Regions from separate parts of the Nocardioides luteus genome, predicted to be linked through region 1. Evidence: riboswitches for the same ligand, from Rfam matches in the RefSeq annotation. Region 1 holds a riboswitch; the other holds the start of a gene.

Region 1 (15,461 bases):
TGCGTCGCGCTCAGGAGATCCGCAGGGAGACCAACCCCGACCTGCTCCTCGGTGCCGTCGCGATCCCCGAGCGACACACCGCCAAGGGTGACGAGCACCTGCGCCTGATCGCGAAGCAGGAGGCCGGCTGCTCCTACTTCGTGAGCCAGGTCGTCTACGACGTCAACGCCGCCAAGAACCTCGTCTCCGACTACCGCTACGAGTGCGAGACCCGCGGCCTGCAGCCGGTGCCGATCGTGTTCACCTTCTCCGTGTGCGGCTCGATGAAGACCCTGGAGTTCCTCCGCTGGCTCGGCGTCGACGTCCCGCGCTGGATCGAGAACGAGCTGCGCCACGCCACCGACACGCTCGACGCCTCGCTCGAGCAGGCCGAGGCGACCGCGATCGAGCTGATGTCCTTCTGCCGCCAGCTCGGGGTGCCGTTCGGTATCAACATCGAGTCCGTCTCGATCCGCAAGGTCGAGATCGAGGCCTCCGTACGTCTCGCCGAACGGCTCCGCGGCAAGCTCGAGCGCTGAGTCACAGCCAGCGCTGAGCGTCCCTCGTCTGGACGCAGCGTAGGAGGAGCGCAGCGACGACGGAGCGGAGGAAGACGAGGGTTATAGCGAAGCGCTCGCGATCCGGAGGATCGCCTATAGCTCAGTACGCATCGCCCACAGCTCGGGAAAAAGGATGATGTCGAGCTGCTTGCGCAGGTAGGAGACCCCCGAGGTCCCGCCGGTGCCGGGCTTGAAGCCGATGATCCGCTCGACGGTGGTCACGTGCCGGAACCGCCAGACCCGGAAGGCGGTCTCCAGGTCGGTGAGCTCCTCGCCGAGCTCGTAGAGGTCCCAGTGCTTCTCGGGGTCGCGGTAGACCTCGCCCCAGGCGGCCTCGACGGCGTCGGAGGCGGCGTACTCCTGCTTCCAGTCCCGGTCGAGATGGTCGGCCGGGATGTCGAAGCCGCGCCGGGCCAGCAGCCGCAGCGACTCGTCGTAGAGCGACGGACGCCCGTACGCAGCCAGCACGTCCTGCTCGTGCGGCCGTCCCTCGTGGGCACGGAGCGTGTAGGCCGCCTTGTTGCCGAGCGCGAACTCGATGCAGCGGTACTGCCACGACTGGAACCCCGAGCCGGTGGCCAAATAGGGGCGGAACTTGTCGTACTCGGTCGGGGTCAGCGTCGAGAGCACGTCCCAGGCGTGCACGAGCTGCTCCATGATCCGCGAGACCCGGGCCAGCCCCTTGAAGGCCGGGCGCACCGCGTCCTCGGCCAACAGCCGCTGCGCCTCGGTGAGCTCGTGCAGCGCCAGCCGCATCCACAGCTCCATCGCCTGGTGCTGCACGATGAAGAGCATCTCGTTGTGGTCGCCCGAGAGCGGGTGCTGCGCGCCGAGCACCTCCGGCAGATGGAGGTAGTCGGAGTAGTCCATCGGAAGGTCCTGCGTGCTGCTCATGTCACTGCTCCTCGGGTCCAGAAGCGCTCGTCGCGCCATTCGTCGTTGTCCATCACCGAGACCAGGTGGTCGACGGCATCCCACACGTCGACGTAGCGGGTGTAGAGCGGGGTGACGCCGAAGCGCAGGATGTCCGGCGATCCTGCCCGGAAGTCGCCGACGACGCCGCGCTCGATGAGCGCCTGCACGATCGCGTACGCCCCGTCGTCGCCGATGCTCAGCGACAGCTGGCTGCCCCGCTGTGCGTCCTCCAGCGGCGACTCGATCGTGAAACCGGGCAGCCGGGACGCGACCAGGTCGGCGAAGAGCCGGGTCAGGGCCAGCGACTTCTCCCGGAGCCCCTCGATCCCGCCGTACGCCTCGGCGGCGAGCAGCGTGTCGACGCCGCACTCCAGCGCGGAGATGCCGATGACGGCCGGGGTGCCGGACAGGTAGCGCGAGACTCCCTCGGCCGGCCGGTAGCCCGGCGACATCTCGAACGGCGCCGCGTGACCCATCCAGCCCGAGAGCGGCTGCTCGAAGCGGTCGACGTGGCGCGGGTTGACCCACAGGAACGCAGGCGATCCGGGGCCGCCGTTGAGGAACTTGTAGCCGCAGCCGATCGCGAAGTCGGCGACGGCCCCACGAAGGTCGACCGGCACCGCGCCGGCCGAGTGGCACAGGTCCCAGACCGCCAGCACGCCGTTCTCGTGGGCGGCTGCGGTCACCGAGGCCATCGGGTGCAGGTAGCCGGTGCGGTAGTTGACCTCGGTCAGCATCAGCACCGCGGTGCGGTCCAGCAGCCCCTCGATCTCGGAGGGGGAGTCGACCAGCACCAGCTCGTAGCCGCGGTCGCGGCACAGCGAGGAGGCGATGTAGAGGTCGGTCGGGAAGTTGCTGCGCTCGCTGACCACGATCCGGCGATCGGGGGAGTCGGCAGCGGCGATCGAGAGTGCCGAGGCGAGCACCTTGTAGACGTTGAGCGAGGTGGAGTCGGCGACCACGACCTCGCCCTGACCTGCGCCGATGATGCGGGCGATCTTGTCGCCGACGCGCTGGGGGAGGGTGATCCAGGACGCGGTGTTCCACGACTCGATCAGCCCCTGGCCCCACTCCTGGGTGACCACCTCGGCCACCCGGCCGGCGGTGGCGCGGGGGAGCGCCCCGAGCGAGTTGCCGTCGAGGTAGATCGTCCCCTTCGGCAGGTCGAAGAGGTCCCGGAGCGGGGCCAGCGGGTCGGCCTGGTCGAGAGCGACAGCGTCGTCGCGGTTCATTCGGCACCTTCCTGGGTGGTGATCGCCCGAAGCACGGCCCGCACGGGCGCGGCGTCGGCGGTGGTGAGCTTGAGGGGGAGTGCGATCAGCTCGTAGTCGCCCGCGGGCACCTCGTCGAGCAGCAGGTTCTCCAGGATGCGTACGTCATGACGGTGGGTGGCGAAGTGGGCTGGCAGATCCTTGGAGGAGGCCGGGTCCAGGCTGGCCGCGTCGGTGCCGACCAGCCGCACGCCGTGGGAGGCGAGCAGGTCGATCAGCGCGGGGTCCAGCGCACAGAACGAGTCGTCCCAGGTCGTCGGCTGGGTCTCGTACGTCCGGAACAGCACGCGCGGCGGCAGGTCGGTGACGTCGACGTGATCGATGGTGACCAGCGGGCGCACCCCGGACACGTCGATCACCCGGCACGGGCCGAGGAACGGCTCCAGGGGCATATCGCCGGCGGGCGTGCCGCCGTCGGTGAAGTGCAGCGGCGCGTCCGCATGCGCCCCGACGTGCGCCGACACCGAGATCTCGGCGACGTTGACCGGGCAGCCGGGGCCGATCCGGAAGGTCCAGCCGACCTCGGTCGCGTGGTCCCCGGGGAAGACCGGCGAGGATGCGTGGACCGGTGGGGAGATGTCCCAGAGCTGCGCCATGGCGCCAGGATAGGCGGCTCTCGGACGGGGTCGTTCAGGCGGTGAGGAACTCTGTGGCGACGGGGGCCAGCGCCTTGGCCTCGACCATGTGGTTCTGCCCGTCGAGGACGACGTAGCGGGCGCCCGGGACGGCCTTGGCGATGGCCTGCTGGGCGTTGGTCATGTAGGCCGGGCTCTTGCTGCCCGCCATCGACAGCACGGGCACGGACACGTTCTTGAAGTAGCCGCCCGGCAGCGGGACACCCTGCTGGAACGGCACGCACATGCCCAGGTCGTAGGCCAGCGTGTGCGCGACCGGGGTGAGCTTCTTGAAGGCCGGGGTCAGGCGCATGATCTTGACCGCGACCAGCGGCATCCCGACCGTACGCATGAAGAGCTCGACCGCGGCGGCCCGCTTGCCCTTCTCCACCAGCTTCTCGACCTGCTGCGCCAGGTCGGCGTCGTTGGGACGGTGGGTGTCGTCGAGGATGAGGGGAGCCTCGTAGGCGACGATCTTGTCGATCGGCAGCCCGGCCCGTGCGCCCTCCAGCGCGAGGAACGCCCCCGAGCTCAGTCCCAGCAGGTGGGCATGGCCACCGGCGGCCTCGATCACCGCGCCGAGGTCGGCGACCTCCTGCTCGACGGCCTCCATGGTGCCCGCGGCAGCGGGCTTGGCGATGTTGCTCTCACCCCGGCCGCGGCGGTCGTAGCGGTAGACCGTGAACCGGTCCGCGAGCGCGGCGGCCAGGTCCTTGGAGGGGCCGAAGTCGCGGTAGCACATCGCTCCGTCGACCAGGACGAGCGCCGGGCCGGTGCCGGTGACGTCGTAGGCGATCGTGGTGCCGTCGGCGGAGGTGGTGGTCTGGGTGGTGATCGTGGTCATGGCGTCTCCTAGTCCAGCGGTGGTCGAGCCTGTCGAGACCCGGTTGATACTGACGCGTCGGACGAGGCCTCGGCTCTTCGACACGCGGCCGCACGTTTCTCGAGAAGTTCGCGTTCACCGGTGTTGCCGGTCAGCGAGGCCGCCTCGTCGAACGCCGCCGCGGCCTCGAGATGACGCCCGGCGCGGTGCAGCAGGTCCCCACGTACGCCGGCGGGAAGATGGGACCCCGGAAGAGCTCCGTCCGGGAGTGCCGCCAGGATCGCCAGCCCGGCGTCGGGACCGAAGGCGCGCCCGTGCGCGACGGCCCGGTTGACCTCGATGACGGCCCCTGGGGCACCGGAGGCGAGGAGATCGTAGAGCCGGGCGATCTCGGCCCAGTCGGTGTCCTCGGCTCGCCGGGCGCGCCCGTGGCACGCGGCGATCATCGCCTGCACGAGATAGCTCCCGCCGGGAGTGCCGGAGGAGGCCAGTGCCGTGGCGCGCTCGACCGCCGCCAGGCCGCGGCGCAGCAGCAGCTGGTCCCAGCGGGTCCGGTCCTGGTCCTCCAGCAGCACCGGATGACCTTCCGCGTCGGCCCGGGCCGCGAGCCGCGACCCCTGGATCTCCAGCAGACCCTGCAGCGCCTGCGCCTCGGGGTCGCCCGGGGCGAGCGCGGCCAGCATCCGGGCCAGTCGCATGCCCTCGAGGCAGAGTTCGGGGCGGGTCCACGACGGCCCCGACGTCGCCGCGTAGCCCTCGTTGAAGACGAGATAGATCGTCTGCATCACCTCGCGCATCCGAGCCGCCCGCTCCTCGCCGGCGGGAAGCTCGAACGAGGCCCCGACCTCGGTCAGGGTTCGCTTCGCCCGCGAGATCCGCTGCCCGACGGCCGACTCCTTGGCGAAGTAGGCCCGCGCGATCTCGGCGGTCGTCAGGCCGCCCACGAGCCGCAGGGTCAGCACCGTGCGGGAGTCGGGCGCCAGCACCGGGTGGCAGGAGAGGAACATCAGCCGCAGCACATCGTCCTCGATGTGGTCGACCGCAGCAGCCAGGTCAGGCATCTCACCCTCCTCCAGTTCGTGTCCGAGCAGCGCGACCTTGCGGCGCAGCACCTCGTCGCGGCGGAACCCGTCGATCGCGCGCCGCTTCGCGATCGACATCAACCAGGCGCCGGGGTTGCGAGGGATGCCCTCGTGCGGCCACTGCTCCAGGGCCGCGACGAGGGCATCCTGGGCGAGGTCCTCGGCCAGGTCGAGGTCGTGCGTCATCCGCGCCAGACCGGCGAGGAGACGTACGGACTCGTTGCGCCAGACCGCGACGATCGCGCTCTCGGTGGTCGAGGTCATTCAGCAGGCGTCGGCGGACCGAACAGCGGCCGCATCTCCACGGCCACGTCCTGCCCGGGCCAGAGCTCCTCGTGGAGCTGGATCATCCGGCGCCCGAGCTCGATCGCCTCGTCCTGCGAGCGGACCTCGAAGAGCGAGAACCCGCCGGCGACCTCCTTGGCCTCCGCGAACGGCCCGTCGACGTGGGTCACCTCGCCGGCGGTCAGCCGGATCTCCACCGCGGGACCGAGCCCGTCGGCGTCGAGCAGGATGCCGTCGGCGTACTGCTGCTTGATCTCGGCCTCCACCGCCTCGATCAGGGCCGCCGGGGGCGGTCCGGCGTCGGGGGCCATCTTCACGAACATCATGTAGCGCATCTGCTTCTCCTTGCGGGTCGGCGACGCGTCCGTTGCGCGTCGTCGCCTACGCGTCGAGGAGAGCCTGCCCCTTTCGACACGCCCGCACCAGAGATTTCGGTACGTGTCGCCTCAGGACGCCTTGGACTTCTTCGACTTCTTCTCCTCGGCCTCCTCGGGGACCTCCTCGCCGCGCGACTTCTTGGCCGCGGCGACCGAGCGCTGCAGGGCGGCGAGCAGGTCGACGACCTCGCCGGAGGTCTTGGTGGAGGTGGGCGTGCGCTCGACCTCGCCACCCTCGATCTTGGCCTTGACCATCTCCTCGACGGCGCTGGCGTAGTCGTCGGAGAACTCCTCGGGATGGAAGTCGCCCGCGAGCGTCTCGACGAGCATGTTGGCCATCTTGATCTCGGAGTCCTTGACCTCGCCGGCCTCGACCTTGAAGTCGGGCACCCGGATCTCGTCGGGCCACATCATGGTCTGCAGGACGATCACGTCGCCGTTGTCGGTCGGCCGCACCCGGAGCGCCGCGACCGTGGTGCGCTGGCGCAGGGCGACGGTCACCAGGGCGACCCGGTCGGCCTCGAGGAGCGCCTGACGCAGCAGCGCGTAGGGCTTGATCCCGGTGTTCTCCGGCTCCAGGTAGTAGCTCTTCTCGAAGAGCATCGGGTCGATCTGGTCGCTCGGCACGAACTTCTCCACCGCGATCTCGCGCGAGGACGTCGTCGGCAGGTTGGCGAAGTCGTCGTCGGTGAGCACGACCATCTCGCCGTCCTCGGTCTCATAGCCCTTGGCGATCTCGGAGTAGGGCACCTCCTCGCCGTCGATGGAGCAGATCCGCTGATAGCGGATCCGGCCGCCGTCGGCCTTGTGCACCTGACGGAACGAGACGTCGTGGGACTCCGTCGCCGAATAGAGCTTCACAGGCACGCTGACCAGCCCGAACGAGACAGCGCCCTTCCAGATCGCACGCATGCGGACCCCTCGTCAGTCGGTAGGAATTCACCAAGTATCTGTCGTATTTGCCAATACCGGTACCCCATTCACCCACGTCAGAGCCGTCCCGCGCGTGCGGGAGATGAAGCAAGATGGGTCCATGCACTCGATGCTGCGTCCGATGCTGGCCACGCCCGGCACCCACGTTCCTCCGGGGGAGGAGTGGGTCCACGAGGTCAAGTGGGACGGCATCCGGCTCATCGGAGAGTCCGAGCAGGGACGTACGAAGACCCGGCTCGTCACGCGCAACGGCAACGACGCCACACCGGCCTGGCCCGAGATCGCGACGGGGCCGGAGCGGGACGTCGTCGTGGACGGCGAGGTGATCGCGCTCAACGACGCCGGGCTGCCCGACTTCCGGGTGCTGATGGACCGGATGCACAACCGCGACGTCCGTCGGGCGGCGCGGTTCGCGGAGCTGATCCCGGCGACGTACATGGTCTTCGATCTTCTGCGGCTCGACGGGCGGCTGCTCATCGAGGAGCCGTGGACGGAGCGACGCAAGCTGCTCGAGGCGGTCCACGCCGAGGGCGACCTGGGCTCGTGGCAGGTGCCGGCGACGTACGACGACGGCCGGATGCTCCACGAGGTGACGAAGGCGCAGGGGCTGGAGGGGATCGTGTCCAAGCGGCGCGGTAGCCGCTACCGTCCGGGCGAGCGGAGCAGGGACTGGGTGAAGCTGCCCCACCGCTACCGGGCCTCGCTCGTGGTCGGCGGCTGGCGACCGGAGGTCGGCACCGAGGGCGGCACCGAGCGTCTCGGCGCCCTGCTCGTCGGGCAGCCGACGCCGGACGGGCTGATCTACCGCGGGCGGGTCGGCAGCGGCATCACCGGCAAGCGGGCACAGCGGCTCGGAGAGTTGCTCCGCGAGACCGCGAGAAGCCCGTTCGCCGGGGCCGACGTCGACCCCGACGGAGGCGTGCCGGCCCTGGACGCGAAGGGCACGCACTGGGTCGAGCCGCTCCTCGTCGTCGAGGTGGAGACCCACGGCAGCCCCGTCGCCGCGCCGAGCTACAAGGGCCGGCTGCGGCAGCCGAGCTTCATCGGGATCAGGGACGACGTCTCACCGGAGGATCTGTGATGGTCGATCGAGAAGAGGTACGCGTCGAGGTCGACGGACGCGTCCTGACCCTGACCAGCCTGAGCAAGGTGCTCTATCCACGCACCGGCATGACGAAGGGGGAGGTGCTCAACTACTACGCCCAGATCGCGCCGGTGCTCCTGCCGCAGCTCCAGGACCGCGCCGTGACCAGGATCCGCTGGCCGCACGGCATCGGGGACATGTCGTTCTTCGAGAAGAACGCCCCGGCCGGCACCCCGCGCTGGGTCCGCACGGTGACCGTCCCGACCACCGGCTCGCGCACGGCCGACCACAAGGAAGGCACTCTCACCTTTCCCATCCTCGACAGCCTGGCGGCGCTCACCTGGGCCGCCAACCTCTCCGCTCTGGAGCTGCACGTCCATCAGTGGACCGTCGGTGCCGACGGCACGCCGGCCGGCGCGAACCGGATCGTGATCGACCTCGATCCCGGCGAGCCGGCCGGGCTCCAGGAGTGCTGCCAGGTCGCGCTCCTGGTGCGTGAGGCGCTGGGCGAGCGCGGACTCACCGCAGCGCCGGTGCTCAGCGGCAGCAAGGGCCTGCACCTGTACGCCGCCCTGCCCGAGCCCGTCGAGCCGGATCTCGCCACGGCGCTGGCCAAGGAGATCGCCGAGGACCTGCAGAAGGCCAACCCGAGCAAGGTGACCGCGACGATGACCAAGAGCCGCAGGTCAGGCAAGGTTTTCCTGGACTGGTCGCAGAACTCGGGGTCGAAGACGACCATCTGTCCCTACTCGCTCCGCGGCAAGGAGATCCCGAAGGTCGCGGCCCCGATCAGCTGGGACGAGGTCGAGGAAGGAGCCGAGGATCCGCTCGCGATCGACCAGCTCGGACCTAACGATGTGGTCACACGGGTGTCAGAATCGGGGGATCTCTTCACAAGGGCTACAGGCCTCTAACTATTGTTCTCCCCATGTCTAACTCCGTGCTCGTCGTAGAAGACCAAGAGGACATCGCCGCTCCGCTGGTGCGCACGCTCCAGCGAGAGGGTTACGACGTCACCTGGGTCGACTCCGGCAAGAAGGCGCTGGAGCTGCTCGCGCCCCCTTACGAGGCCGAGCTCGTGCTGCTCGACCTGGGTCTTCCCGACATGGACGGACTCGAGGTCTGCAAGGCCGCGCGCGACAACGGCTACGAGGGCGGGATCATGATCCTCACCGCCCGTGACGCCGAGATCGACCTGGTGGTCGGGCTCGACGCCGGTGCCGACGACTACCTGGCCAAGCCGTTCGCGCTGGCCGTCCTCCAGGCCCGGGTCCGCGCGCTCCTGCGCCGCTCGGGTCCGGTCGAGCCCGGCGCCGACGACGACGCCCTGCGCATCGACGTCGCCGCCCACCGGGTCTACGCCGGCGAGCGCGAGGTGACGCTGACCGGCAAGGAGTTCGCGCTCCTGGCCGTGCTGGCCGCCTCCCGCGACAAGGTGGTCTCCCGCGACCGGCTGATGGCCGAGGTCTGGGACGAGAACTGGTACGGCTCGACCAAGACCCTCGACGTCACCGTCGGACGCCTGCGCCAGAAGCTCGAGGCGGCCGGTGTGCAGGAGAAGGTCGTCGCGGTCCGCGGAGTCGGGTTCCGGCTGGAAGCCGGAGAGTAGTCACATCCGACTCGAAGTCGGAGCAACCGCAAGTTCAACACGGCGTCAGACCGTTGTTCAGTGCGTGAGATGACTCACAAACGACGGCAAAAACACGCGTGACCACGCGGAATGTGCTCGGAAACCGGGCATTCGGGATTGGATCCGGTCCAAATCGCATGTCACCTTGGTTGAGCCGTGCAGAACGCACGACCGGCCCCGGTACACGCCGAATCCTGTCCCTCCGGAAGCCGGCCCCTACTACTGAACCCCCTTTACCCTCACACTCAGCAGTACGTATGGGACAGGAGCGGGGGACCCAAGTTCCACGCGACTAACTCGGACGGTCGCTTGGGGTGAAGCCATCCAAGGATGGCCGGGCAACCTTCTAGCCCGAACCCGACAGCTCACCTCGCAGGCGTGGGAAGGAACTCACGCATGTCCAAGTCCGTATCCCGTCCTGCCCATCGAGGCAACGCGCGCCCGTTCCGGTCGCCGAACGTCTCGCTCGTGCGGGCCATCACAGGATCTCTCAGCGGCCACGGCAAGCTCGCCGGCCGCATCACTCTCGCCAGCGGTATCGCCGCCGGTGCTCTGGTGGCGGTTCCCGCCGCCAACGCCGCGCCGGTCTCCCATGAGGTGACCACCGTCGAGTCGGCCCCCGTGGTGGAGGCTCCGACCCTGGAGGCCTCGGCCACCCCCGCGGCGATGCTCACCGACATCCAGCAGCTCGAGAGGGCTGTCGAGGTGCAGCAGCGGAAGGCCGAGGCAGCCCGCAAGGCGGCCGAGGCGAAGCGCAAGGCAGCGATCGCGGCCAAGAGGGCCGCGGAGGCGAAGAAGAAGGCCGAGGCGGAGGCCAAGGCCTTCGCCGCGAGCCAGCAGGGCAAGATCGAGCGGGCGATCAGCGTCGCCTCGGAGCAGATCGGCGACCCGTACGTCTGGGGTGCCACCGGTCCGAGCGCGTTCGACTGCTCCGGCCTGACCCAGTACGCCTTCAGCGCCGCCGGCATCGAGCTTCCCCGGGTCTCGCGGGACCAGGCAGCTGCGCTGCCGACGATCCCGAACGACCAGATCCAGCGCGGTGACCTGATGTTCTGGGGCAGCCCCGTCTACCACGTCGGCATCTTCCTGCGCTGGGAGAACGGCGAGGCGATCATGCTGCACGCCCCCAAGCCGGGTGCGGCTGTTCGTGAAGAGGCGGCCTGGAGTGGCTGGTTCGCCGGCTCGACCCACCAGGTCTGAAGTTTCTCGGGGCCCGTTCGATCGGGCTGACCCCCACATATCCCCCTGGCGCTCGCCCTCCGGTCCTCCTGCCGGAGGGCGAGCGCATATTTTCCGAAGCTGAGCCCGAGGAGGTCGGCATAGTGGGGTCGGCGAATCGAGCGGCGCACCACCGGTCAAGTAACCTGTAAGACGTGGCAGGCCCCGAATTCGACACCGAGATCAAGCAGCTCCAGGCAACGATGCAGACCATCGGCCAGGTGCTGGACCTGGACGCGATGCGCAAGGAGATCGCCGACCTCGGCGAGCAGGTCGCCGCGCCCGATCTCTGGGACGACCAGGACAACGCCACCCGGGTCACCGGTCGGCTCTCCCTGCTGCAGGGTGAGCTCAACAAGTTCACCGAGCTGAGCAGCCGCATCGAGGACCTCGAGCTGATGGTCGAGATGGCCCAGGAGGAGGGCGACGCCGACACGCTCGCTGAGTCCGAGGCCGAGCTGGGCCGGGTCAAGAAGGCCGTCGAGAGCCTGGAGATCCGCACCCTGCTGTCGGGGGAGTACGACTCCCGCGAGGCCCTGGTCACGATCCGCTCCGGCGCCGGTGGCGTCGACGCGGCCGACTTCGCCGAGATGCTGATGCGGATGTACGTCCGCTGGGCCGAGCGCAACAAGTACCCCGTCGAGGTCTTCGACACCTCCTACGCCGAGGAGGCCGGGCTCAAGTCCGCCACCTTCGCGATCCACGCCCCCTACGCCTACGGCACCCTGTCCGTCGAGGCCGGCACCCACCGCCTGGTTCGGATCAGCCCCTTCGACAACCAGGGCCGCCGCCAGACCTCCTTCGCCGCGGTCGAGGTCGTGCCGGTGCTCGAGCAGACCGACGAGATCGAGATCGACGAGAACGACATCAAGGTCGACGTCTACCGCTCCTCGGGCCCCGGTGGCCAGTCGGTCAACACCACCGACTCGGCGGTCCGGCTGACCCACATCCCCACCGGCACCGTGGTCTCCTGTCAGAACGAGAAGTCGCAGCTGCAGAACAAGGCCGCCGCGATGATCGTTCTCAAGGCCAAGCTGCTCGCGCTGAAGAAGGCCGAGGAGGAGGCGCAGCTCAAGGAGCTGAAGGGCGACGTCGCCGCTTCTTGGGGCGACCAGATGCGCAACTACGTCCTCAACCCCTACCAGATCGTCAAGGATCTGCGTACGACCTACGAGGTCGGCAACCCGCAGGCCGTCTTCGACGGGGACATCGACGGGTTCCTCGAGGCCGGCATCCGCTGGCGCCGAGGTGCCGAGAAGGCCGAACAGAACTGAGCTGATGGTTGCGCAAACGCGCACCAGGCTTCCACTCCCGGGCCGCGGCGCGGCGTACGTCTATGACGTCTACGGGCCCGAGGACGGGTTGCCGATGGTGCTCTTGCACGAGCTCGGAGGCAGTGCGAAGCGGTGGCAGGAGGTCGTGCCGCCGTTCGCGGCCGAGCACCGGGTCCACGCCTTCGACATGCGTGGGCACGGCGACTCGGACTGGGCCTCCGACTACTCCCACCGACTGATCGCCGACGACGTCATCGTCGCGATGGACTCGCTCGGGATCTCCGGTGCCGTGGTCGTCGGCCACTCGACCGGCGGCAACGTCGCCCTCCTGGTCGCCATGCACCGGCCCGACCTGGTCTCCCGGCTGGTCCTCGAGGACGTGGTGCCGCCCGCGCCGCGCAGGCGGAGGCTGCCCGGTCGTGCCACCAGGCCGATGCCGCACGACTGGGAGTGCATCGCCTCCCTGCTGGTCGAGGCGACGACGTACGACGCGTGGATGTGGGAGCAGCTCGAGCTTCTGCCGATGCCCACCCTGCTCGTGGCCGGCGGCGGCAACAGCCACATCCCGCTCGACGACCTCGAGAAGGCCGCGCTCCGGATCCCGGAGGCGGACCTGGTCCACTTCGACGTCGGCCACTTCGTGCACCGCAACCAGCCGCAGGAGTTCGCCGACACCGTCCTGGCGTGGCTCGCGTCGCTGCGCTGAATGCGACGCGTCCCGCGTCGCGGGTGGGATCCCCATCCCTAAGGACCCCACCCGCTCTCGCCAGCCGGCTCTGCTCTGACTCAGTGCCTGCGGCGGCGCGCGCCGCCCGGTGAGGTGCCTACCCGGCCCGAGCGACTAAGTCGATTAAAGCACTAGACTTTGCTTCGGCGCAAATGACGCGCCGATCGAGGGACGGGGCTGGTGTGGGGCCGGCCGTCAGGCGGCGGCCGCGGTGGCGGTCACCAGGCACCAGCGGGACGCGCGCTTCTGCAGCGCCGCGGTCGACTCGCCGGCCTTGCCGGTGAGCTCGCAGGAGAGCCAGGCGTCACCGAAGAGCCCGCGGTAGACGACCTTCGGCTGCTTCTTCGCGTCGGTGCAGGTGAGGGCGACCGACGGCTTGCCGTACGCCGGGGTCGACGCGGCCTTGCAGCCCTTGGGCACGCTCTTGGTCATCTGGGTGGCCCAGTCCAGCGTGACCGGCGGGGCGAAGACCCACGCGCGCGCCGAGGTGGCCGCGTCCTCCGGGCCGGTCCAGATGCAGCCGTACTCCTGGGCGACGTCGTTGACCTCGCCCGAGATGGCGGTCTGGTCGCCGTCGCCGTAGGCCTTCTTCTCGGTGGCGGCGCCGCCGAGCGCCTCGGTCGCGTCCTCGGTCGGGACGCGGTCGCAGAACGCGCCGCGGCGTACGTGCATCGTGGTGGTGTCCGCGGTGCTCAGGTCGCCCTTCACCTCGGGTGCTTCCGGCTCGTCGTCTTTGAGGGTGAGCACGCCGACCCCGACCGCGATCGCGGTGAGGACTACGGCACCGATGAGGATCCGGACTGCAGAGCGCACGCCGTCAGAGTACAGGGGCAGGTATGTCAGAGCCGAAGTGCTGAGCCCACCACCATTGCACTACCCTCGGTGCGGTGATCCGCTTCGAGAAGGTCAGCAAGGCCTATCCAGGGCAGGCCCGACCCGCCCTCAACAGCCTTTCGATCGACATCCAGAAGGGGGAGTTCGTCTTCCTTGTGGGCCAGTCGGGCTCGGGGAAGTCGACGGCTCTCAAGCTCATGCTGCGCGAGCAGCGGCCGACCACCGGCCGGGTCTATGTCGCCGGCAAGGAGATCAACCGGCTCGCCGGCTGGAAGGTGCCGCGGCTGCGTCGCCAGGTCGGCACGATCTTCCAGGACTTCCGCCTCCTCGCCAACAAGAACGTCGCCGAGAACGTCGCCTTCGCGATGCAGGTGACCGGCCACTCCAACCGCGAGATCCGCGAGCGCGTCCCGGAGACGCTCGAGCTGGTCGGTCTCGACGGCAAGGGCGACCGGATGCCCGACGAGCTCTCCGGTGGTGAGCAGCAGCGCGTGGCCGTCGCCCGGGCGTTCATCAACCGGCCGATGATCCTGATCGCCGACGAGCCGACCGGAAACCTCGACCCCGGCAACACCGTCGGCATCATGCGCCTGCTCGACCGGATCAACCGGTCGGGCACCACCATCGTGATGGCGACCCACGACGTCCAGATGGTCGACCAGATGCGCAAGCGCGTCATCGAGCTCGAGCACGGCCACCTCGTACGCGACCAGGTCCAGGGCGGCTACGGGGCTCAGTTCTGAGGCTTCAGTCCTCGGCCGGCCCCGCTCACCCTGACCAGGCTCTCGACTAGAGAAAGTTTCCTCTACCCGCCATGCAGCTGCGTTATGTATTCACCGAGCTCCGCCAGGGGCTACGCCGCAACCTGTCCATGCACGTCGCGGTGGCCCTGACCCTGCTCGTCTCGCTCACCCTGGCCGGCGTCGGCCTGCTGCTGCGTGAGCAGGCCCAGCTGACCGAGGAGGTCTGGGGCGACGAGCTGCAGATCACCTTCTACATGTGCAACGGCGCCAACGACCGCAACCCGCAGTGCGCGGGCGCCGTCGACGACAGCCAGAAGAAGGTCATCACCGACGCCCTGGACGACAACAAGTACGTCGACAAGGTCGAGGAGGAGAGCCAGGAGCAGGCCTACGAGCGGCTGCAGGCTCTCGACGTCGAAGGCGTCAGCGGTCCCGACCCGGTGGTCAGGGCCGACGACATGTGGGAGTCCTACTGGGTCACGATGACGGACCCGCACCACTCCGCCGAGATCATCGAGGCCGTCGCCGGCCTGGACGGCATCGACCACGTCGGTGACGTCCACGAGGTCACCGGGCCGATCCTCGCCGCGGTCGACGGGCTGCAGAGTGCGGCGCTGGTCGGCGCCATCGTGCTGGTCGTCGCGGCGCTGCTGCTGGTCGCCAACACCATCCGGCTGGCGGCCTTCGCCCGGCGTCGCGAGATCGGGATCATGCGGCTGGTCGGTGCCTCGACCCTCTACATCGCGCTCCCGTTCCTCCTCGAGTCGCTCGTGGTGGCCCTGGTCGGCATCGCGCTGTCCGGCATCGCGCTGGCCTCGGTGATGTACTTCGGCGTCGAGCAGCGGCTCTCGTCCACCGCGGTGACGCAGTGGGTCGGCTGGGAGGAGTTCTTCAGCTCCTTCGCCATCGTCGCGGTCCTCGGCATCCTGCTCACGCTGGTCCCGACACTCCTGCTCACCCGCAAATACATCAAGGTCTGATCCAGATCCCCTACGGTCTAGCCGTGCACGTCTTCCCCCGTGCCGGCAGGCTCGCCGCTGCGCTCAGCTGCGTCGTGGTCGCTGCCGTGCTGCTCTCGCCGACCCTGCCCTCCTCCGCCGACGAGAGGGACC
Region 2 (15,461 bases), 430 kb from region 1:
GGCCCAGGTCCTTGAGCATCACGATCGCGGGCAGACCCAGCAGGGCGGCCGAGCCGATCATCGCGTTGCGGATGAACGGGCGGCGAGCCATGCCGGACTCGTGGAGCGCGGCCTTGAGCTCGGCGACGGCCACCTCGCGGGTGGCGGGGGAGGAGGCGGCCGGGTGGCGGTCCTCGGCGTGCTCGATGTCGACGACGAGCTTGCGGGCCCACTGGATGACACCGATACCGAGGAAGAGGAGCGCGAGTCCGAGGGTCGAGCCCAGCGCCAGGTTGGAGGCGCCGTAACCGGCCCAGACGTCACCGTCGTAGCCCGGCTTGATGGTGAAGTAGGCGACCACGAACAGCACCGAGCACAGCGCGGAGAGACCGAAGAAGAGGCTCACCTGACGCTCGGCGCGCTTCTCCGCCTTCGGGTCGACGTCGGTAGGACGCCAGTGATGCTCGTGCATGCCCGGGTCGGGCAGCAGCGCGTCCGTGTGCGCGTTGAGCTCGGGGTGCGAGTCGTCGTGCTTCTCGATCTCGCTGAGATCGCTGCTCACTTGGCAGATCCCTTCTTGGTCTGGTTGGTGCGCGTGGTGTGCGAGGCGATCCACACGGCGAAGGCCACCAGGACGCCGAGACCGACGATCCAGGCGACGATGCCCTCGGTCACAGGACCGAGCGAACCGTTGTTGAAGCCGCCGTAGTCGGGCTGCTCCTTCATCGACTCGACGTAGGAGATGACCGCCTTCTTCTCCTCCGGGCTGATGTTGCCGTCGGAGAAGGTGTCCATGGACTGCGGACCGGTCAGCATCGCCTCGTAGATGTGCTTCGGGTCGGTGTTGAGGATGCTCGGAGCCTCGCCGCCGCGCGGCATCGCGCCGCCGGCACCGGTGAAGTTGTGGCAGGCGGTGCAGTTGGTCAGGAAGATCTGGCCACCGAGGGTGACCGCCTCCTCCTTCTCCTTCTCGGAGGCGTAGGTCTCCGGGTCGTACTGCTCCTCGTCCGGGATCGCCGGGCCGGGGCCGAGGCTGGCGACGTACGCGGCCATGGCGTCGATCTCGTCCTGGTTGAAGCTCGGGTCCTTGACCTCGACCTGCGCACCGGGCTGGGCCATCGGCATCCGGCCGGTGCCGACCTGGAAGTCGACGGAGGCGGCACCGACACCGATCAGGGAGGGGCCGTAGAGCTTCCCGTTCTGGGTGGTGATGCCCTCACCGTTGGAGCCGTGGCAGGTGGAGCAGTTGATCATGAAGAGCTCTTTGCCCTCGGCGACGAGGGCGGCGTTGTCCTTCTCCTGCTCGGCCTGGGAGGCCGGGGCGAGAGCGGCGTACGCACCGCCGGTGCTCAACAGGGCGACCAGGAGCACGGCGGCACCGGCCAACGGGCGGCGACGGTGCCGCGACAGTCGACCGACGGAGCGGTTCAGTAGACGCACATTCAGTCCTTGGTCACTTGAGGAGGTAGATGGTCGCGAACAGGCCGATCCACACCACGTCGACGAAGTGCCAGTAGTAGGACACGACGATCGCGGAGACGGCCTGCTCGTGGGTGAAGCGCTTGGCGACGTAGGTCCGGCCGAGCACGAAGAGGAAGGCGATCAGACCGCCGGTGACGTGCAGGCCGTGGAAGCCGGTGGTCAGGTAGAAGACAGAGCCGTAGGGGTCGTCGGGACCGGTGATGCCCCGGTTGAGGGCGATGCCTTCCTGCACCAGGGCCGCGTACTCCGTCGCCTGACCGGCGATGAAGATCGCACCCATGAGGTAGGTGAGGATGAACCACTCACGCAGACCCCACAGACGGATCGCGAGCAGGGAGCCCTTACGTCCGACCTGGCCGCGCTCGGCGGCGAAGACGCCGAACTGGCAGGTGAACGACGACAGCACGAGGATGGTCGTGTTGACCGCCGCGAACGGGATGTTGAGTCCCTCGGTGTTTGCCTCCCACACCTCGGGGCTGACCGCGCGGATCGTGAAGTAGGCCGCGAACAGCGCCGCGAAGAACATCAGCTCGCTTGCGAGCCAGATGATCGTCCCCACGCTGACCATGCTCGGACGGTCGTGATGCCCGTGCAGGCGGGCTGTTGGAAGAGTCGATACTGTCGCCACGCCCGCCATTATGTCCTGCCCCTTTCCCAGAGTCTTCTTGGGACCCTGTGTGTCGTGTTCGAGGGTGCTCTCACATCCCTTGGACACCGCTCAGGTTCGGTGTGTGACATATGGCCGCGGACCCTGGTGTTGGCGCTAGCATCGGGGTGTGACCGACACCACCCCGAATTCCTTGAAGATCCTCGTCTACAGCGACGACATCGACGTACGCAAGCAGGTGATCCTCGCTCTGGGGCGCCGTCCGCACCCGTCCCTTCCGGAGGTGGAGTACGTCGAGGTGGCGACCGAGCCCGCCGTGCGCGCGCAGCTCGACGCCGGTGGGCTGGCGCTGGCGGTGCTCGACGGGGAGGCCGCGCCGGCCGGCGGGCTGGGGATCGCCAAGGCGGTCAAGGACGAGGTGCCGGGCGCTCCGCCGATCGTGGTCCTCATCGGTCGTCCCCAGGACGCTTGGCTCGGCACCTGGTCGCGTGCGGAGGCAACCGTCGCCCACCCGCTCGACCCGTTCGAGCTGGCCCGGACGGTGGTGGGACTGCTGCGGCCCGTTAACGTTGGCGCATGACGTCCGCCCCCAACTCCTGGCCTGAGGTCCTCACCACGCTGGTCGCGGGACAGTCCCTGTCCGCGCACCAGTCGGCGTGGGCGATGGGGGAGATCCTCTCGGGCGAGGCGACGAGCGCGCAGATCGCCGCCTTCGCGGTGGGGTTGCGCGCCAAGGGCGAGACCGTCGACGAGCTCGCCGGGGTCGCCGACGGGATGCTGGCCAAGGCCAACCCGATCTTCGTGCCCGGGCGCGTGCTCGACATCGTCGGCACCGGTGGTGACCGGTCGTTCTCGGTCAACATCTCCACCATGTCGGCGATCGTCGCGGCCGGTGCCGGCGCCAAGATCGTCAAGCACGGCAACCGGTCCGCCTCCTCCAAGTCGGGGTCGGCCGACGTGCTCGAGGCGCTCGGGATCCGGCTCGACCTCGACGTCTCGCGTGTCGGCGAGGTGGCCGAGGAGGCCGGGATCACCTTCCTGTTCGCCGCTGCCTTCCACCCCGCGATGCGTCATGCCGCCGCCGCCCGGCGGGAGATCGGCATCGCCACCGTCTTCAACCTGCTCGGCCCACTGACCAACCCGGCGCGACCCGCGTCCTCCGCGATCGGCTGCGCCGATGCCGCCGCTGCGCCGGTCATGGCCGGCGTCTTCGCCCGCCGTGGCGTCGACGCCTGGGTCTTCCGCGGCGACGACGGCCTCGACGAGCTCACCACCACCACGACGTCCCACGTGTGGATGGTTTCGCAGGGCGTCGTGACCGAGGCGAGCGTCGAGCCGCTCGACCACGGCATCGCCCGCGCCACCGCCGAGGACCTGCGCGGCGACGACGCCGCCTACAACGCCGCTGTCGTCCGCCGCCTGCTGGCGGGGGAGAAGGGCGCCGTACGCGACGCGGTGCTGCTCAACGCCGGCGCCGCCCTCGCGGTCCACGACGCCGGCTCCGGCAGTGTCGACGAGCGGCTCTCCGGTGGTATCGCCCGGGCAGCTGACGCCATCGACTCGGGGGCTGCTCAGGCGGTGCTCGACCGGTGGGTCGCGGCTACATCGCGTTGATGTAGCGGATCACACACCGAGCGCGCCCGTCAGTCAGTCCAGGCCGATGGAGAAGGCGGCTTCCAGGTCGACCTGGGAGTAGGTGCGGAAGGCGATGTGGGTCTCGGTCTCGAGGACGCCGGGGACCTTGTTGACCTTGTCGGCGACCACCGTGGCCACGTCCTCGTGGGCACGGACGCGCACCAGGGCGATCAGGTCGATCTGGCCGGTCACGGAGTAGACCTCGCTGACGCCGTCGATGGCGGCCACGGCCTCTGCCACCTCGGGGATCTGGGAGACCTCGGCATTGATGAAGACGATCGCTGTGATCACGCAGGTCACGTTAGCCGATCGGTCTAGAGGCTCGCTGCCCGCCGGCCCGCACCGTCGATCGGGCAGGTCCACTCGCCCTCGATGTGGGCGAGGCGTACGCCCGGGGACTCCAGCCAGCGCAGCACCAGCTCGGTCTCCTCGGCACTCGCGGCCGGCACCGGTCCCGGTGCGTCCAGGACCGTCTCCGCGCTGAGCTGGAGGTCGGCGACGTAGGCGTGCGCATTCGCCTCCCGGGGGATCACCCCGGCCGCGGCGAGCCGCCCGTGGCGGACGACGTGGACCGCCCAGCGGCCGTCGTCCTCCCGCCGGATCGCGGTGAGGTCGGGCAGCCGGGTCAGGGCGCTGAGCCGCTGGGTGCGGGCCGCGGCGCGCAGGTAGGAGGTGAGCCGGTCGCGGTGGACGGCCGCCTCCTCGAACCGCTCCTGCTCGGCCAGGCCGGTGAGCCGCTCGGTGATCGTCTCGACGACCTCGTCGGGCCGGTGGAGGATCGACTCGCGGACCCGGGACACCAAGGTCGCGTACGTTTCGGCCGGGACGCTCTGGTCGCACGGGCTCAGGCAGCGGTGGAGCTCGGCGAGGACGCACGGGGTCTTGCGCGGGAGCAGCGGGAGCCGGTCGGAGCACTGCCGGATCGGGAACGTGTCGTGGAGGGCCTGGAGCGCCTTCTCGGCGACCTTCTTGGAGCCGAACGGCCCGAGGTAGTCCGCGTCGTCGTCGAGCACCCGCTTGACCAGCGAGAGCCTGGGCCACGGCTCCTGGGTGAGCTTGACGAAGTGCATCTTCTCCGGTCGTCGCGAGCGACGGTTGTAGGGCGGCTTGTGCTCACCGATGAGCCGCAGCTCGCGCACCCCCGCCTCCAGCGCCGTGGCGCACTCGATGCCCTGCACGGTCGCCGCCAGCCCGACCATCTCGCCCATCCGGGAGCGGGTCTCGGAGGCGGTGAAGTAGGTGCGTACGCGCGTGCGCAGGTCCTTCGAGGTGCCGATGTAGAGCACCCGGTCCTGGCTGTCCTTGAACAGATAGACGCCGGGCGCGTGCGGCAGGTCCTCGGCCAGATGGCGCTTCTTGCGCTGGGCGGTGGTGACCTTGGTCGAGAACGCGGCCAGGTCCTCGAGGGTCAGCACACCGAGGTTGCCGAGGCGCTCCATCATCCCGTGGAGGACGTCGACGGTGGCCCGTGCGTCCTGGAGCGCACGGTGGTTGGGGGTCGTGGGGGAGCCGAAGACCCGCGCGAGCGAGCCGAGCTTGTGGTTGGGCGCCTCGTCGCGGGTGATCACCCGCCGGGCGATCTTCACCGTGTCGAGCACCTCGAAACGCGGCCAGGGCCGCTCCTGCTTCGCCGCGAAGTGCTTGAGGAAGCCCACGTCGAACGGAGCGTTGTGGGCGACCAGCACGCAGCCCTCGGCGAACTCGAGGAACGCCGGCAGCACCGACTCGATCGTGGGGGAGGAGGCGACCATCGAGTTGGTGATGCCGGTCAGGACGGCGATCGACGGCGGGATGCCGGTGTGCGGGTTGACCAGCGTCTGGAACTCACCCAGCACCTCGCCGCCGCGCACCTTCACCGCGCCGATCTCGGTGATCATGCCGCCGTTGTCGGGGCTGTTGCCGGTAGTCTCCAGGTCGACCACGCAGAAGGTGAGGTCGCGCAGCGGTCGGCCGAGCTCGTCGAAGCCGCGCTGCGCCTCCCAGCGGCCGGCGGTCTCCTGGTGCCGGCGTGCCACGGCTCGGGCGCGCATCTCCTTCCGCGCCTCACGAACCGCCATCGTGCTCATGTTCGAACACACTAGCGGGCGCCACCGACAGTGTTCGATGCGATTGCTTCGCAATTCGCGCAGCGCCTGCGCTTGATCCTCGTCTTCCTCCGCTCCGTTCGTCGCTTCGCTCCTCACTGCGCTGCGTCCAGACGAGGAGCGCTCCGGCGCTGGTCGTCGGGGATCGCTTCGCAATTCGCGTTGCCCGAGAGCGCGCCGTCAGCCGAGAAGGGGCGAGAGCGAGGAGAGCGGGACGGTGCGGGCGCCGGCGCGGCGTACGTCCTTGATGACCTCGGCGTCGTCGGTGGCGACGAGGACGACACGGCCGGCGGGCTCGGCGTCGACGAGGTCGCGGATGACGTCGTCGGCGATGACGCCCTCGGGGGAGAAGATGACCTTGACGCCACGAGGGGGCACGGCGGTGGGACGTACGGATGCGGAGTGGGCGTCGAAGACGACGGTCGTCTCGGCGCCGGTGCGGGCCGCGATCGGGGCGATCGCGCGCAGCAGCCGCAGCCGCTGGGCATCGAGCGCGGAGTCGGGCCACAGGGCCTTGGAGACGTTGTAGCCGTCCACGATCAGCCGGACCCTGGGCATCGCCAGGAACTGCTCGAGGTGGGCGCTGCTGGTGACGCCGACGCCCGCGGCGGCGTCGGCGGAGGCCAGCTCGGCCTCGACCCGCTCGCCCGGGGTGCCGGTGACCGGCGGCAGCGCGAGCTCGCGGCGGAGCCCGCCGGCCGCGTCGAGCAGGGTGTCGAGCAGGAACCGGGCCCGCAGCGAGGCGTCCTCGCGGTCCGTCTTCGACGTACGCCGCTCGGCGGCCGCCTCGCGCTCGAGCTTGTCGATCTGGCCGCGGAGCTGGCGCAGCTGGCGGTCACGGGAGGCGAGCTCCTCCTGGGCGCGGGCGAGCGCCTCGCGTGCCTCGGTCAGAGCCTCGTCCAGGCCGGTGCCGGCCTCGCGGGCGGCGGCCCGCGCCTCGCCGAGCTTGCGGCGCAGCGCAGTGTTGTCGGCCTTGAGCTCGTCGAGCCGCGCCTTGCGGTCGGCACGCACCTCGCGGATCTCGTCCTCCGCCGCGGCGAGCTTGCCGCGAAGGCGAGCGACCTCGGCATCGACCACCGGGACCGCGGCGGCGTCCAGCCGGTCCAGGGCCTCCTTGAGCGAGACCTCCCAGCCGTCGGGGCGGACGAGCCACACGACGGCGGCCGCCTCGGCCGGATCCTCCGGCAGCGTGACGTCCTCGCCGGAGCCCTCGGAGACGTACGCCGGGCGCAGCTGGCTCCCGACCTTCTCCCGCACCTCGTCGTCGGTCTCGAGCACCGAGGCGATCATCGCGCCGCCGGCCTTGGCGCGCCGGGCGGGCGCGAAGTCGGCGATCCGCTTGAGCGCGGGCGGGAGCCGCACCACGTCGGGAAGCACCCCGGCCGTGAGCGCGACGATGCGCCCCCGGACCGTGTCGGGGAGCGTCGCGTACGCGGAGACCTCCATGTTCCAAGTGTAGGGACCACCCCAGCGATCGCCGCCTCGAATACCGCGCTGCGATGGCGATGACACGCCGCACGCAACCGTACGAAAGCAAAAATGTCGGTGGTCGGTGAGACCGTCGCATCATGACGACGAGAATCGACTGTGACACCTGCCTCGTGCGCGGACTGGCGTGCCACGACTGCGTGGTCACCGTGCTGCTGGGCCCGCCGCCGGAGCTGACCATCGAGGACGAGGAGCGCCGGGCGCTCGACGTGCTCGCCGACGGCGGGCTCGTCCCGCCGCTGCGGATGGTGGCTCTGCCACTAGTGGAAGGTATGTAGCCGAACTTTTGGGCGTGGGTGGTTGGCAGGTGGGGGATCCCGTCGGCTAATGTGCGCAGGAACTTGGCGCTCGTGGAAGTGAGTCAACCGGCTCACGCGAGTGTCGCGCTTAGTCCAGGCCCGCTTCGGGGCGGGCCAGGAGCCGGGGAACCACACCGGTCGTACGCCGCAAGACGGAGTGCGATCACCTGGGGTGCATCCGCCGCAAGGTCGATCTGGGAGACCAGGTCGAGGAGCGGTGGTAGGGCAGGTCGTGCCTGAACCCGTCAGCTCACCCGGTAGGCGTTCAACGACTACACAAGGAGACCGTCCGCTCGTGACACGCGACCGGAAGCGACTCATTGCCGGTGCAGCCGGCATCGCCGCCATCGGTGTCGCCGGGATCATTCCCGCAGCGACCCCCGCCCAGGCCGAACCAGACATCGACGACGTTCGCAAGAAGGTCGACAAGCTCTACACGCAGGCCGAGGCGGCCAACGAGGACTACAGCAACGCCAAGCTGCGGCTGCAGGACCTCAAGGACCAGCTCGAGGACCTCAACGCCGACGAGAAGCGCCAGAGCAAGGAGCTGGACAAGATCCGCGCCGAGCTCCGCGACTCCGTGCTGCGGCAGTTCGAGGGCTCCGACGTCTCCGCCGTCGGCCAGGTGATCACCTCCGAGGACCCGCAGGAGTTCCTCGCCGGTCTCGCCACCGTCTCGTCCTACAACGCGCTGCAGGCCGACCTGCTGGCTCGGTACAACACCGAGGCCGAGGCCCTCCAGGTGCGCCGCGAGGCCACCGAGGACGCCAAGGCGCAGATGGCCAAGGTCAAGACGACCATGCAGCAGAAGAAGAGCGAGATCGACAAGAAGTTCGAGGCGGCCCAGTCCGAGCTCGACGAGCTCGAGGCCGATGAGCTCGCGAAGATCCAGTCCACCGACACCAGCATCCCGTCCAACCTGCCGCCGCCCTCGGGCCGCGCCAAGGCGGCCGTGGACTACGCCCTGGCCCAGGTCGGCGACTCCTACGTCTACGGCGCCACCGGCACCGAGTCGTGGGACTGCTCCGGTCTCACCATGGGTGCCTGGGGCCAGGCCGGTGTCTCGCTGCCCCACTCCTCCTCGGCGCAGTACAGCAGCGGTCCGCAGGTCTCGCGCGACCAGCTCGCCCCCGGCGACCTGGTCTTCTACTACAGCCCGATCAGCCACGTCGGTATGTACATCGGCAACGGCCAGATCGTGCACGCCGCCAACCCGAGCACCGGCGTGAAGGTCTCGCCGATCGACGAGATGCCCTACACGGGCGCCGTCCGCCCGGGCTGAGTTGACCCAGGACCCCGAAGAGGCCGATCGTTCGCAGGTGCGAACGGTCGGCTCTCTTCTTTCCCGCCTGCAGGCGCACCCCGCCGTGATCGGGGCCGCGCTGGTGCTGGTGATGCTGCTCGCCGGGTTCGTCGGGTGGCGGCTCACCGGCGGTGGCGAGTACGTCGCGCCGACACCGTCCACCGCGCCGGTCGTGCGCGCCGACACCGAAGGCGCCCGGGCCTCGCTGGAGCAGCTGGTCGGCGGCGTACGTGAGGGGGCGGAGCCCGACGGCGAGGACGCCGCCTCGGTCGCGGTGCGCAACGCGCACGCCATCGGCCTCGAGGACGTGACCGCGAGGTACGTCGCCGAGGCGGGCAACGTGGAGCAGGACGGCTCCTTCACCGCCGACGTGGAGATGTCGTGGCGCACCCCGGGCGACCCGGCGCTGACCGAGGAGCTCAGGGTCGGCTTCGACGCGCAGGGGGCGATCACCGGCTTCTCGGCGTCCGAGGGCACCCGGATGCCGCTGTGGCTGAGCGGCCCCGTCGAGGTGCGACGTGCCGGTTCCAGCCTCGTGATCGTCCAGGCCTCCGCGGAGGTCGCCGACCGCTACGCCGAGCTGGCCGCCACCGCGGTCGCCCAGGTCCGCAAGGTGATCCCGTGGGACCGGCCGCGCCTGGTCCTCGAGGTGCCGGCCACCGGCCTCGACTCCGCGCTCGGCGCCCAGCAGGGCACCTACACCGCCGTCGCCGCCGTGACCGCGACCGTCGACGGCTCCACGAAGCCCGGGACACCCCTCCACGTGTGGGTCAACCAGGGCGTCATCGGCGACCTGGACGCGCCCGGCGCCCAGGTGGTCATCACCCACGAGGCCACCCATGCGGCCACCGACGCGGCGACCAACGTCAACCGGCCGATGTGGCTGGTCGAGGGCTTCGCCGACTACGTCGCGCTGCGCGACACCAAGCTCCCGCTGAGCAAGACCGCCGGCCAGATCCTGGCCCAGGTCCGCGAGAACGGGGCCCCCGACCACCTGCCGGGCAAGGCCGAGTTCAACACCCGCTCGGAGCATTTCGGCGCCGAGTACGAGGCCGCCTGGCTGGCCTGCGAGGTGCTCGCCGAGGCCGGCGGCGAGCAGGCCCTGGTCGACCTCTACGAAGAGACCGGCCGCGGCATTCCGCTGGAGAAGGCATTGCAGGCGAGCTTCGGCTTCGGGGAGGACGAGCTGACTGCCCGCTGGCGGGCCCGTCTGTCACACTCTGCGTCGTGATCGGCATGCGGCGTACGTCCTGGGTGGTTCTCGTCCTCGGGGCGGTCGCATTCGTGGTGCTCGCCTGGACGCTGATCCCGTGGCATCCCTACCCGGGCGGCCCGCTCGACCTGCCCGACGAGCGTGACGTGTTCACCCCCGAGGAGCTGGAGCGGATGCTGGCCTACTCCGGCACCGCACGCTGGCTCAGCCGGGCCTCGCTGCTCGTCTCACTGGTCGTCGCCTGCGTGCTCGGGTTCGCCTCGCTCGGGAGGCGCCTGGTGGCCCGGCTGCGGGGGCCGTGGCTGCTCCGGGTGGTGCTCGCGGTCGCCGTGGTCACGCTCTTCGGCTGGATCGCGACGCTGCCGTTCGGGGTGGCGATCCACCGCCTGCAGGTGCGCTACGGGCTCTCCAGGCAGGGGTGGACGCCCTGGCTGACCGACTCGCTGCTCAACCAGGTCGTCGGCATCGTGATCACCTCCCTGGCGCTGCTCGCGCTCTTCGCCTGCATCCGCCTCGGCCGTCGGTGGTGGCCGGCCGTCGCCGCCGGCCTGGTCGCGGCCCTGGTGATGCTCGGATCGTTCGTCTACCCGGTCGTCATCGACCCGCTGTTCAACGACTTCGAGCCGCTGCCGCGCGGCCAGCTCCGCACCGAGGTGATGGCGATCGCCGAGCGCGAGGGCGTCGATCTCGACGATGTCCTGGTGGTCGATGCCTCCCGGCGCACGACCTCGCTCAACGCGTACGTCACCGGCTTCGGCTCCACCCGCCGGGTCGTCCTCTACGACAACCTCGTCGACTCGCAGCGCGATGCGGCGGCGCACGGGGCGGTCCTCTCCGTCGTCGCCCACGAGCTCGCCCATGCCAAGCACGACGACGTCCTGGTCGGCACCGTCATCGGCGCCGCCGGCGCGGTCGCCGGCGTCGGGCTGCTGGGGCTGCTGCTCTCCTACCGCCGCCAGGACCAGTACGCCACCCCCGAAGGCATCCCGATGCTGCTGGCGGTCTTCGCCCTGGCGAGCGTGTTGGCGATGCCCGTCCAGAACGGGCTCAGCCGGCACGTCGAGGCCCGCGCCGATGTCGACGCGCTCCACGCCACCGGCGACCTGGAGTCGTTCACGCGGCTGCAGCACGCCCTCGGCGTACGCTCGCTCTCCGACCCGTCGCCCCAGGCCTGGTCGCAGTGGTGGTTCGGGTCCCACCCGACGACGCTGCAGCGGATCGCGATCGCGCATCGCGTTCTCGACTGAGATAAAGGCCGAGTCGGCGCATCCGACCCCTCTGGCTCGCTTCGCTTCGCCAGGCACGGGGTCAGATGCGCCGACTCGGCGCCACTGGAACAGCTTTTACTTCGCGTAGAGCGCCTCGACCTCGTGGCTGAACTCGCGCATGACCACGTTGCGCTTGAGCTTGAGGCTGGGGGTGAGCTGGCCACCCTCCTCGGTCCAGGAGTCGGGGATGATCACGAACTTGCGGATCGATTCGGCCTTGGAGACCGCCTTGTTGGCGTCGTCGACGGCGCTCTGGATCACTGCGCGCAGGTCCTCGTCGTCGACCAGGTCGTCGATGTTGGCCGACTTGCCGTTGGCCTCGGCCCAGGTGGGCAGCGCCTCGGGGTCGATGGTGACGATCGCGCCGATGAACGGCTGGCCGTCGCCGACGACGATGCACTGGTCGACGAGCACGTGGGCGCGGAGGCGGTCCTCGAGGACGGCCGGGGCGACGTTCTTGCCGCCGGCGGTGACCAGGATCTCCTTCTTGCGGCCGGTGATCTTGACGAAGCCCTCGTCGTCGACCTCACCGAGGTCGCCGGAGTGGAACCATCCGTCGTCGGTCTTGGCCTCGGCGGTGGCCGTCGGGTTCTGCCAGTACTCCTTGAGCACCTGGCCGCCCTTGAAGAGCAGCTCGCCGTCGTCGGCGACGCGGACCGAGGTGCCGGGGAGCGGCCGCCCGACGGTGCCGATCTTGAACGCCTCGGGCAGGTTGACGGTCAGCGCGGCGGTCGTCTCGGTGAGGCCGTAGCCCTCCAGGACGGTGACGCCGATGCCGCGGTAGAAGTGGCCGAGGCGGTCGCCGAGCGGCGCGCCGCCGGAGATGGCGTAGGAGCAGTTGCCGCCGAGGGCGGCGAGCAGCTTGCCGTAGACGAGCTTGGAGAACAGCTTGTGCTTGGCGGTGAGGAGAAGCGGGGCCTTGCCGGTCTCGGTGGCCCGCGAGTAGTCGATCGCGACCTCGGTCGCCATGTCGAAGATGCGGCCCTTGCCGTCGGCGACGGCCTTCTGCGAGGCGGTGTTGTAGACCTTCTCGAAGACCCGCGGCACCGCCAGCACGAAGGTCGGCTGGAAGGTGCCGAGGTCGGCGACGAGGTTCTTGATGTCGGGGGTGTGGCCCAGGCGGGTGCGCGACTTGATGCAGCCGATCTGGATGATCCGCGCGAAGACGTGCGCGAGCGGCAGGAACAGCAGCGTGCTGCGGCCCTCGATGTTGAACAGGCCGTCGAGGGAGTCGACCGCGACGCCGAGCTCGAACATGAAGTTGCCGTGGGTGAGCACGCAGCCCTTCGGGCGCCCGGTGGTGCCGGAGGTGTAGATCAGGGTCGCGGCGTCCTCGGGGGTGACCGCGCTGCGGCGGGCCTCGAGCTGCTCGTCGGTGATGTCGGTGCCGAGCTTGACCAGCAGGTCGACGGCGTTGTCGTTGATCGACCAGACGTTGTTGAGAGCGGTGCAGCTCGCGCGGACCTCGCTGATCCGGCCGATGTGCCCGGCGTCCTCGGCGACGATCGCGACGGCGGCGGAGTCCTGCAGGATCCACTCGATCTGCTCGGCGGAGGAGGTCTCGTAGATCGGCACCGTCGCCGCGCCGGCGAACCAGATCGCGTAGTCGATCAGGGTCCACTCGTAGCGAGTCTTGGAGAGCAGCGCGACCCGGTCCCCAGCGCCGACACCCGCCGCGATCAGACCCTTGGCGACCGCGGAGACCTCGGCGAGGAACTCCGCGGACGTCACGTCGACCCAGGTGCCGTCAGGACCTGGCCGGCTGAGGACGGCCACATCGGGCGCCTCGGCGGCGTTGCGGACGACATCGTCGCTCAGGTTGCCGGTGGGGGGAACGACGTACGTCGCGGGCGTGGAGAACTCGCGCACAAGGGCCTCCGCATACTGATGGTAGGTGGGTACGAACCGGAGGTTACCCCCGTCACAGCCCGACCATTTCACCGGGATGCTATCCGGTACGCTCCATGCCACCTAGCAAGTCAGGGAGTGAGGACACCACCGATGGCCGATCAGACCACCTCGACGATCGTGATCGAGGCCGCGCCCTCGGCAGTGATGGCGGTGATCGCGGACTTCAAGTCCTATCCAGCCTGGGCCAAGGGCATGCAGGAGGTCAGCGTCCTCGAGACCGGCGTCGACGGGCGCGCCGAGCAGGTCCGGTTCGTGCTCGACGTCGCGCCGATCAAGGACGAATACACCCTGGCGTACGACTGGGACGACGACCGTCAGGTGACCTGGTCGCTGGTGAAGGGCAACCTGCTGCGGTCGATGGACGGCGCCTACGTGCTGCGCGACCTCGGCGGCCGCACCGAGGTCACCTACCGGCTCGCGCTCGACCTGAGCATCCCGCTGATCGGCATGCTCAAGCGCAAGGGTGAAAAGGTCCTGATCGACACCGCCCTGCGCGGCCTCAAGCAGCGGGTGGAGAAGTAGGACATGCCTTCGTGAGAATCCTTCTCTTCACCGGCAAGGGCGGCGTCGGCAAGTCCACCGTCTCGGCCGGCACCGCGGCGATGTCCGCGGCCCGCGGGCTGCGCACGCTGGTCCTCTCGACCGATGCCGCCCACTCGCTGGGCGACGCCTTCGGCCTCGAGTCGGCGCTCGGCTCGGAGCCCGTCCAGGTCTCCGACCACCTCTACGTCCAGCACGTCGACGCCCAGCGCCGCTTCGAGGAGTCCTGGGCCGAGGTGCAGGGCTATCTGCTGAGCGTCCTGGACACCATCGGGGTGGACCGGATCGCGGCCGAGGAGCTGACCGTCATCCCCGGCGCGGAGGAGGTCTTCGCGCTCCTGGAGCTGCGCCGGATGGCCGTCTCGGGGGAGTGGGACACGATCGTGGTCGACTGCGCCCCGACCGCCGAGACGCTGCGCCTGCTCGCCCTTCCCGAGGCCCTGGGCTGGTATCTGGAGCGCATCCTCCCGGTCCAGCGCACGATGGTGAAGGCGCTCAAGCCGGTGCTCACCAAGGCTGCCGGGGTGCCGATGCCCGGCGACTCCGTCTTCGACGCGCTCGTCCGGCTCCACGACGAGCTCGCCGACGTCCGCGCCCTGCTGTCCGGCCCCGAGGCGTCCGTACGCATCGTGCTGACCCCCGAGCGGGTCGTGCTCGCCGAGGCGCGACGGTCGTGGACGACGCTCTCCCTCTACGGCTACCGCGTCGACGGTGTCGTCGCCAACCGGATCTTCCCGGCGGGCGGCTCCGACGACTGGCGGGCCGGCTGGGTCAAGGCCCAGGACGACGTGCTCGGCGACGTCGGCGCCTCCTTCGAGGGGCTGCCGGTGTGGCGCTCGTTCTACCGGCCCTCCGAGCCGGTGGGCGTCGAGGATCTGCGCGAGGTCGCCGAGGCCGCGTACGCCTGGACCGGCAGCGTCGACCCGCTGGCCGTCCCCGAGACCCCGGCGCCGTTCCGGACGGCGAGCGACGACGGCGGCGAGACCACCGTCGTCCACCTGGCGCTGCCCGGGCTGGCCCAGTGGGTCGAGCGTGACCAGGTCCAGCTGGGCCGCAACGGCGACGAGCTGGCGATCACCGTGGGGTCCTACCGGCGGCTGCTGACCCTGCCCGCCGCACTCGCCCGGATGCGCGTCAGCGGGGCGCGCGTCGAGGGTGGGGAGCTGCGAGTAACGTTTTCTCGGCAGACGACGAACATCGAGAGCGAGTAATCGTGAGCGAGCAGCGCCACGAGTGGGCGGACGAGCCGTTGGGGTCGACCGCCGAGGAGCTCGGCCGGCTGATGGAGGCCATCGGCGAGTGGGCCAAGGACTCCCGGATCGGCCACCTCGCCGAAGGGCTCGGAGACCATCTCGGAACGGGGGCACCGGAATGCACCTACTGCCCGCTGTGCCGTACCGTTCATGTCCTCCGGGAGTCGAGCCCGGAGGTCAAGGTGCATCTGGCCAGCGCTGCCGCATCGTTGATGCAGGCCGCGGCCACGGTGCTCAACGCGGCGGCCACGAGTCCGGGTGCTGGCCCTAGTGAAGGCGAGGATGCTCACAGTGATGGCGTGCGGGCTGAGGAAGATGCGACCCGGGACTGGGCGCGACGCTCGGAGAAGGTCGAACGGATCGATCTCGACGGCTGGAGCTGAGGCATGACGACGACGA

Evidence for each region. A riboswitch is a leader RNA that binds a small molecule or an ion and turns the genes downstream of it on or off. The one in region 1 is predicted to bind cyclic di-AMP.
Region 2: another riboswitch for cyclic di-AMP. It lies ahead of HD557_RS29040 (C40 family peptidase); the one in region 1 lies ahead of HD557_RS18980 (C40 family peptidase).

The regions. Positions count from the first base shown of each region.
Region 1 is NZ_JADOVJ010000001.1:3,957,788-3,973,248, reverse strand. Features, by position in the region: gene HD557_RS19035 (methylenetetrahydrofolate reductase) at 1-518, shown strand, start outside; gene kynA (tryptophan 2,3-dioxygenase) at 633-1,433, opposite strand; gene kynU (kynureninase) at 1,430-2,686, opposite strand; gene kynB (arylformamidase) at 2,683-3,321, opposite strand; gene HD557_RS19015 (alpha/beta fold hydrolase) at 3,356-4,183, opposite strand; gene HD557_RS19010 (RNA polymerase sigma factor) at 4,192-5,508, opposite strand; gene HD557_RS19005 (YciI family protein) at 5,505-5,864, opposite strand; gene ku (non-homologous end joining protein Ku) at 5,976-6,818, opposite strand; gene HD557_RS18995 (ATP-dependent DNA ligase) at 6,940-7,920, shown strand; gene ligD (non-homologous end-joining DNA ligase) at 7,920-8,837, shown strand; gene HD557_RS18985 (response regulator transcription factor) at 8,852-9,532, shown strand; cyclic di-AMP (ydaO/yuaA leader) riboswitch at 9,786-9,947, shown strand; gene HD557_RS18980 (C40 family peptidase) at 9,950-10,753, shown strand; gene prfB (peptide chain release factor 2) at 10,927-12,045, shown strand; gene HD557_RS18970 (alpha/beta fold hydrolase) at 12,050-12,751, shown strand; gene HD557_RS18965 (hypothetical protein) at 12,968-13,585, opposite strand; gene ftsE (cell division ATP-binding protein FtsE) at 13,660-14,349, shown strand; gene ftsX (permease-like cell division protein FtsX) at 14,421-15,329, shown strand; gene HD557_RS29055 (M23 family metallopeptidase) at 15,353-15,461, shown strand, end outside.
Region 2 is NZ_JADOVJ010000001.1:3,524,162-3,539,622, reverse strand. Features, by position in the region: gene qcrA (cytochrome bc1 complex Rieske iron-sulfur subunit) at 1-541, opposite strand, end outside; gene qcrC (cytochrome bc1 complex diheme cytochrome c subunit) at 538-1,419, opposite strand; gene ctaE (aa3-type cytochrome oxidase subunit III) at 1,433-2,098, opposite strand; gene HD557_RS16960 (hypothetical protein) at 2,238-2,648, shown strand; gene trpD (anthranilate phosphoribosyltransferase) at 2,645-3,682, shown strand; gene HD557_RS16950 (Lrp/AsnC family transcriptional regulator) at 3,716-3,994, opposite strand; gene HD557_RS16945 (DEDD exonuclease domain-containing protein) at 4,018-5,769, opposite strand; gene HD557_RS16940 (NYN domain-containing protein) at 5,968-7,233, opposite strand; gene HD557_RS16935 (hypothetical protein) at 7,356-7,553, shown strand; cyclic di-AMP (ydaO/yuaA leader) riboswitch at 7,650-7,854, shown strand; gene HD557_RS29040 (C40 family peptidase) at 7,870-8,856, shown strand; gene HD557_RS16925 (hypothetical protein) at 8,894-10,108, shown strand; gene HD557_RS16920 (M48 family metallopeptidase) at 10,114-11,337, shown strand; gene HD557_RS16915 (AMP-dependent synthetase/ligase) at 11,434-13,227, opposite strand; gene HD557_RS16910 (SRPBCC family protein) at 13,360-13,791, shown strand; gene HD557_RS28330 (ArsA family ATPase) at 13,803-15,020, shown strand; gene HD557_RS16900 (DUF5304 family protein) at 15,023-15,445, shown strand; gene HD557_RS16895 (ROK family glucokinase) at 15,449-15,461, shown strand, end outside.